3 regions of the Luteibacter sahnii genome follow, and region 2 is predicted to be linked to each of the others. Evidence: riboswitches for the same ligand, from Rfam matches in the RefSeq annotation. Region 2 holds a riboswitch; each other region holds the start of a gene.
What was found. Region 2 has a riboswitch for cobalamin ahead of metE (5-methyltetrahydropteroyltriglutamate--homocysteine S-methyltransferase). Riboswitches for the same ligand answer to the same signal wherever they lie in the genome.
Positions count from the first base shown of each region.

Region 1: it holds a riboswitch for cobalamin, as region 2 does, so the genes downstream of both, btuB (TonB-dependent vitamin B12 receptor) here and metE (5-methyltetrahydropteroyltriglutamate--homocysteine S-methyltransferase) in region 2, are expected to answer to the same signal.
Region 3: it holds a riboswitch for cobalamin, as region 2 does, so the genes downstream of both, PI246_RS15775 (TonB-dependent receptor domain-containing protein) here and metE (5-methyltetrahydropteroyltriglutamate--homocysteine S-methyltransferase) in region 2, are expected to answer to the same signal.

Region 1 is NZ_JAQLOK010000003.1:373,704-375,962, forward strand. Features, by position in the region: gene PI246_RS11925 (acyltransferase family protein) at 1-882, shown strand, start outside; cobalamin riboswitch at 846-1,079, shown strand; gene btuB (TonB-dependent vitamin B12 receptor) at 1,195-2,259, shown strand, end outside.
Region 2 is NZ_JAQLOK010000002.1:885,585-887,843, reverse strand. Features, by position in the region: gene metE (5-methyltetrahydropteroyltriglutamate--homocysteine S-methyltransferase) at 1-1,257, opposite strand, end outside; cobalamin riboswitch at 1,416-1,634, opposite strand; gene PI246_RS09330 (glycosyltransferase) at 1,678-2,259, shown strand, end outside.
Region 3 is NZ_JAQLOK010000007.1:54,663-56,921, reverse strand. Features, by position in the region: gene PI246_RS15780 (TonB-dependent receptor) at 1-360, opposite strand, end outside; cobalamin riboswitch at 584-823, shown strand; gene PI246_RS15775 (TonB-dependent receptor domain-containing protein) at 962-2,259, shown strand, end outside.

The DNA.
Region 1 (2,259 bases), on a different contig from region 2:
ATCCTGCCCGCGTTCGCCGTGGTGCTGGTCTTGTACCTGTGCTGGCCTGCCTGGCGCGAAACGCCCTTGATGCAGCCGTGGTGGCAGTTTCCGACCTTCACCTTCAACCTGCTGTTCGACGCACCGGAGCGTTCGGCGTTTTCGCATGTGTGGTCGTTGTGCGTGGAGGAACACTTCTACCTGGTGTTTCCGTTCCTCGCCCTGGCCCTGGCCAGGCGGCCGTCGTTGCTCCGGGGGCTGGCCGTTCTGGGGCTGGTCGTGGTCGGTGGCGTGATCCTGCGCGCGTGGCTATGGCAGACGCAGGTCGCCCATGCCGACCCGGAGGGGCCATCCTACCTGCGCTACCTCTACTACCCCACTTACGCGCGATTGGACGGCCTGGTCGCCGGTGTCTCGCTCGCGGCCTGCGCGGTGTACCGACCCGCGTGGATGGCTGGCTTGCACGCGCGGCAGGGCCGTCTGCTGACGCTCGCCGGTGTGCTGCTCATCCTTTCCCTGGCCGTGTTCACGGGGCGGCGCACGGCGTTCTGGTCTTGCGTGCTCGGATACCCGTTGCTGGCGACCGCCATGGCCGCCTTCGTCGCCGCATGCAGCGCGACACGCGGCCCGGTCGCCGTTCGCCTGCCGGGGGTGGGCTGGCTCGCCCGCGCGTCCTACAGTCTCTACCTGAGTCACAAGGGGGCGTTTGCTCTGACCGCGGCCGCCCTTGGCGACCACCTGGCGGCGCATCGTTTCCTCCGTTTTGCCGTGTTCGCCGCCACCACGCTGGCCTGCGGCGCCCTGCTGCACTACACGGTCGAGCGCCCCTGCCTGCGCTGGCGCGACCGGCACGCGCGTGGTTCGGCTACACTGCCCGGGCCCAAGGTGATCGCCGACGTCTGACGACGGCGATTGAAACGGGAATCCGGTGACGCGCGGGCGCTCTCGCGCCGCGCCATTCCGGAGCTGCCCCCGCAACGGTAAGCGAGTGAACGACCGGCTCTACGCCACTGTGCCCCTGGCATGGGAAGGCGCCGGTCCGATGGGACGCACGTCCCATGCCCGCAAGCCCGGAGACCGGCCTCGAGGCGACACCGGACTGGCGGAGGGCCTGTCGAGGGTGGCCGTCCATCGTCGGCGCTCCCCGTCTCCCTGCGTCCGTCCCACGCATCCATGCCGCGCGGGTTGGCGCGGCTCGTAGGGAGTGACACCACGATGTTCCGTTCGTCCCGCCTCGCGCTCGCCGTCGCGACGGCTTTCGTCTTGCCTGCCCTTGCCCAGGCCGACGAGGTGTCCACCGACCTCGACCAGGTCGTCGTCACCGCCTCGCGCACCGAACAGGCCGCCTCGCAGGTGCTGGCCGCGTCCACCGTCATCGATCGCGCCGACATCGAGCGCTTGCAGCCCAGCTCCCTCGCGGAGTTGCTGCGCGGCGTGCCGGGCGTGTCCATCGCCAACAACGGCGGACCGGGCAAGTCGACCTCCGTGTTCATGCGCGGCACCGACGCGGACCACGTGCTGGTGCTGGTGGACGGCGTGCGGATCGGGTCGGTCACCTCCGGCACCGCCGCGTTCCAGGATATTCCGGTCGACCAGATCGAACGGATCGAAATCGTAAGGGGTCCGTACTCGAGCCTTTACGGCTCCGAAGCCCTGGGCGGTGTCATCCAGATCTTCACCCGCCGGCCGCAGGGCGCCTTCGTGCCCAGCTTTTCGCTGGGCGTCGGCAGCTGGTCCACCCTGCGTGGGTCGGCGGGCTTCGCCGGCAGCGGCAAGCAGGGCTGGTACGCGGTGGAAGCCACGCACGACCAGACCGACGGCATCAATGCGTGCCGGGGCAAGCCCAGCCCGGGCGGCGGCGGGTGCTACACCTACGAACCGGACCGCGACGGTTATCGGAACAACGCGCTCTCGCTCAAGGGGGGCTGGCGCTTCGACGAGCAGTGGGACGCCGACGCGAGCGCCATGCGCAGCGAAGGCCGCAATCACTACGACGGTACCAGCAGTAACTTCGCCGCGTCCGCCACGCAGGCTGTCGGCGGCCGCGTCCGCTACCGCCCGTCGGGCGACGCGCTGGTCACGCTCAACGTCGGTCGCAGCGCCGATCTCTCCACCGACGACGAAAACAGCGTCTACGCCGATACGTTCAACACGCATCGCGACCTCGCCTCGCTGCAGGCCGACCTGGGTCACGTCGGCGGTGCCTATGGCCTGACCACCGTCGGATTCGACTGGCAGCGCGATCGCGTGGTGGGCAGCACCGATTACGCCGTCGACGCG
Region 2 (2,259 bases):
CGAACGGTGGGCATAGGCCGAGCGACGCTGGGCGAATTGCGGCGTGAGGCCGCGCACGCGGGCCCGGACATCCGCGCGTACCACCTCGGGCGAGGCCTGCCGCGCGGCGAGGGTTTCGCGTTGCCGATCGAGGACGCGGATCGCGGTCGCGTCGCCGGTGCCGGCATCCGCGTAACACCGTAACTCGCCGATCTTCTGCCGCGCGAACGACAGCCACGATGCGATGTGCGACGGCAGCCGCGTTTCTTCCTCGGCGTCGAACGGCACATGCAGCAGCGAGCACGACGTGGACAACCACAGGCGATCCGCGGACACGCGTTCGAGCAGCCGGGCGACGCGTGGCTGGAGGATGCCGGGATCGCTCAGCCACACGTTGCGGCCGTCGATGATCCCGGCGGACAGCACGCGATCGGACGGCAGCGCGTCGAGCACGCGCTCAAGCTGTCCGGGTGCGCGGGCGAGGTCCACGTGCAGCCCCGCGACCGGCAATGCGCCGGCGAGGGCGAGGTTGTCGTCCAGCGCGCCGAAGTAGGTCGCCAACAGCACGCGCACGCGGCCCTGTGCGGCGATCGCGTCGTAGGTGCGGCGCAGCGCAGCGCGCGTGGCCTCGTCCAGGTCGAGCACCAGCACGGGCTCGTCCACCTGTACCCAGTCCGCGCCCGCGTCCGCCAACGCGTCGAGCAGGCCGAGCCAGGCGGGCAGCAGGGCGTCGAGGAGGTCGAGTGCCGCGCTGCCGTCCACCGTCTTGGCCAGGCGCAGGAAGCTCACCGGGCCCAGCAGCACCGGGCGGGCCCGGTGGCCGGCGTCCACCGCCTCGCGGAACTCCCCGACGAGCTTCCCGGGACGGGCGGCGAAGACCTGGCCGGCGACGAGTTCGGGGACGATGTAGTGGTAGTTGGTATCGAACCACTTGGTCATTTCCAGGGCATGCAGGTCGACGCCGCTGTCCTGGTGTCCGCGTGCCATGGCGAAGTAGGCCGCCAGCGGGTCGCGCGCCTGCAGGGTGCGGTAGCGATCGGGAATCGCGTCGACCGCGACGGCCGCGTCGAGCACGTGGTCGTACAACGAGAAGTCGTTCACGGGCACGCTGTCGGCGCCCGCGTCGCAGGCGAGCTTCCAGTGGCGCCGGCGCAGGCTGGCGGCGACCGCGAGCAGGTCGTCGGTGGTGGTGTCTCCCTTCCAGTGGCTCTCCAGCGCGCGCTTGAGTTCGCGGCGCCGGCCGATCCGGGGAAACCCGAGGTACGTAACGTGTGGCATGAGTGGACATCCTCTTCAGTGGCAAAGAGGAGGGAAGGGCGGCAAGCCGCGTGCCACCCGGCGCGAGCCCGGCGGCGTGGTGCTGACCGTCGACCTTCGCCCCCGCGGGCGAACCGGTGCCGCCCCGGCGGGAGCGGACCCAGGTCGGACGGAGAGACGTCGCTCCCCGGCTGGCGGCAGGTCTTCGGGCTCGTGGATGTGGCATCGTCGATGCCGCCTCGACCGTCGCTTCCCGAAAGCGCGGACGCTTTCAGTGCGTTTGACGGGCTCGTCTCCACATACCGCTGCGGGGCAGCGCCGGATTCCCACCGGCTTCCCTCTTAGCTTTATCTTTGTATTCGAATACGAAGATAAAGACCGCTGGCGACCCGGAAATTAGTCGTCCGCACGGCGGAAGTCAAATGCGCCACCATGGGGGGCATGAAGCCAGGCCATGTCGTGATCGCAACGGTGGGATCGCAGGGCGATCTCTTTCCCTTCCTTGCCGTGGGCCGGGAGCTCGTCCGCCGTGGCCACCAGGTGACGGTCGGCGCGCACGGCATGCACCAGCAGGCGGTGGCCGCCGCCGGGCTGGAGTTCATCAACGCCACGGGCATCGCCGAGCCCGATGACAAGGCAGCGTTCGCCGCGCGCGCTTTCCATCCCGTGCGGGGGCCACGCTTCGTCGTGCGCGACCTCGCCGCGGTCGACGTGGCGGCGAGCTACGCGGCGTTGGCGCCGGTCTGCGCCGGGGCAGACGCCATCGTCACCACCACGCTGGCATTCGCGGGTCAGATCCTCGGCGAGACCCGGCCATTGGCCTGGCTGTCGGCGGTGCTGTCGCCTTCGGTGTTCCTTTCCGCCGACGATCCGCCGGCGACCGGCGTGGCGTGGTTCGATCGCTACGTGCGCGCGTCGTCGCGCCGGGGGGCGTGGCTGCAACGCGCCGCACGCGTGGCGACGCGCTCGTGGACGGCGCCGGTGCGTGCGTTCCGCCAAGCGCTCGGCCTGCCGCTGGTGTCC
Region 3 (2,259 bases), on a different contig from region 2:
CTGGGCGCTGCCGGCGGCCGCGCCCGCGAACGAGACGTCGATGCCGCCGCCGATGTTCACCTGCACGTTGTCGCGGCTCTCCACGACCTGGCCGCCGCGTTGCAGCGTCACCTTGTAGCGGCCGATCGGCAACGACGGCACGCGGTAGCGACCCTCGGCGTCCACGCCGGTATCGCGGGCGAAGCCGGTGTCGAGGTTTTCCAGGCGCACCGTGGCGCCCTCCGGTTGCGCGACGCGGCCGAAAACGACGCCGGACGCATTGGACTGGGCCATGACCGACCCGCTGGCGAAGCACAGGGCCAGCGCGAGGCACAGGGTGGAGCGACGCGGCGCGCGGCCGCCGGAATGGCACATCTGCATGGTGTGGTGTCTCCCCGAATTGAACCGCCAAAGGGCCCGTCCGCGGCTCGGCCGGGCCCAACGTTCAAACGCGATGTCGCCACGCCCGACCGGATCCCCCGGGTCGACCGCCCCCTGTCGGCGCAAGAACTTGCGCCCGGCGACATCGATGACCAACTACCCGCAAAAGATTGCGAATGTCAAGCGATCGTTAGAAATTCGTGACTTGGCGCCCGTCCGTGGCTAAAGTGGCGCCCGTTCGGGTGTCCCGGCCGGCGTTCGGCCGACGGGATGAAACGGGAAGCCGGTGCGCCGCCAATGCGGCAAGGCCGGCACTGCCCCCGCAACGGTATGCGCCGCGAGGTCCCCTGGGTCCTCCGCCGCCGGCCGACGCCACTGTCCTTGAGGATGGGAAGGTGCCGGCGGCGAGCCATCGTCGATGGCCGGCGCGAGTCCGGAGACCGGCCCGCGCGAACGTCCGCCTGAGAAGCCTCTCAGATGCGGCCGTTTTCTTATTCGGACGATTCGCGGCGGGCGGATCCGGACCGCCCGCGGCCCCGGTCGTGCGCGTCGTTCGTCTTCCCGTCGCGACGTCCATCGCAGCGTGACGAGGACCCGTTTCATGAAGAAGACCCTGCTCGCGACGGCCCTGCTGTCGTCCATCGCCTCCGCGCACGCGGCCGACGGCGTCGCCGGCGACCGGCTCGATCCGGTCGTGGTGACCGCCAATCGCGCGCCCACCCCGCTCGACGAGGTGCTCGCCCCGGTGACCGTGATCTCGCGCGAGGACATCGACCGCCTGCAACCGACCAGCGTCCAGGACCTGCTCACCGGCCTGCCCGGCGTGGTCATGGCGAACACGGGCGGTATCGGCCAGCAGACGTCGCTCTTCATGCGCGGCACCAACAGCGCGCACACCCTGGTGCTGGTCGACGGCGTCCGTGTGGGCACCGTCGGCGCCGGCCTGCCCGCCTACGAACAGCTCCCGGTGGAACAGATCGACCACATCGAAATCGTGCGTGGCCCGCGCTCGAGCCTCTACGGCTCGGATGCGATCGGCGGCGTGATCCAGATCTTCACCCGTCACGGCGAGGCGGGGCAGCCGCCGGCACCGACCGTGTCGGTCGGCACGGGTAGCCACGGATACACCCAGGGCCAGGTCGGCGTCTCCGGGGGCACCACGCACGGCTGGTACAACGCCAGCCTCGGCGGCCAGTACACGGCCGGCATCAACGCGTGCCGCATCGGCGCGGCGCAGGGGTCCAAGGGCTGCTTCACCGACGAACCGGACGACGACGCCTACCGCACCTATAACGGCGCGCTGGCCGGCGGCTATCGCTGGGACGACGGCACGGAACTGACCGGCACCTGGATGCGCAGCAAGGGCACCATCGAATACGACGGCGATTTCCAGAACCTCACCCGGCGGTCGCAACAGGTGGCCGGTGCGAAGCTCGGCGTCGACGTGATGGCCGGCTGGCGCATGTCGCTGGCCCTGGGCCAGAACCAGGACCGGGCCGACAATTACCTCAACGGCCTGGGCAAGACGGTGCGCGATCCGGTGACGTTCGCGCCGATCGTCACCGACCCGGACAGGTATCGCGTCGGTTACCTCTACTCGCGGCGCAATCAGGCCTCGTGGCAGAACGACGTCGCGCTCGCCCCGGGCCAGACCCTCAGCGCCGGCGTCGACCTGCAGCAGGAGCGCCTGCGCAGCGACACCGATTACCTGAAGGACCGGCGTGACAACACGGGCGTGTTCGCACTCTACCAGGGCGTGTTCGGCCCGCATGAGATCCAGCTGTCGGCCCGCCACGACCACAACGACCAGTTCGGCAACCACACCACCGGCTCCGCCGCCTATGGGTTTGCGTTCGGCCAGGGCCTGAAGGTCACGGCCTCGTACGGCAGCGCCTTCCA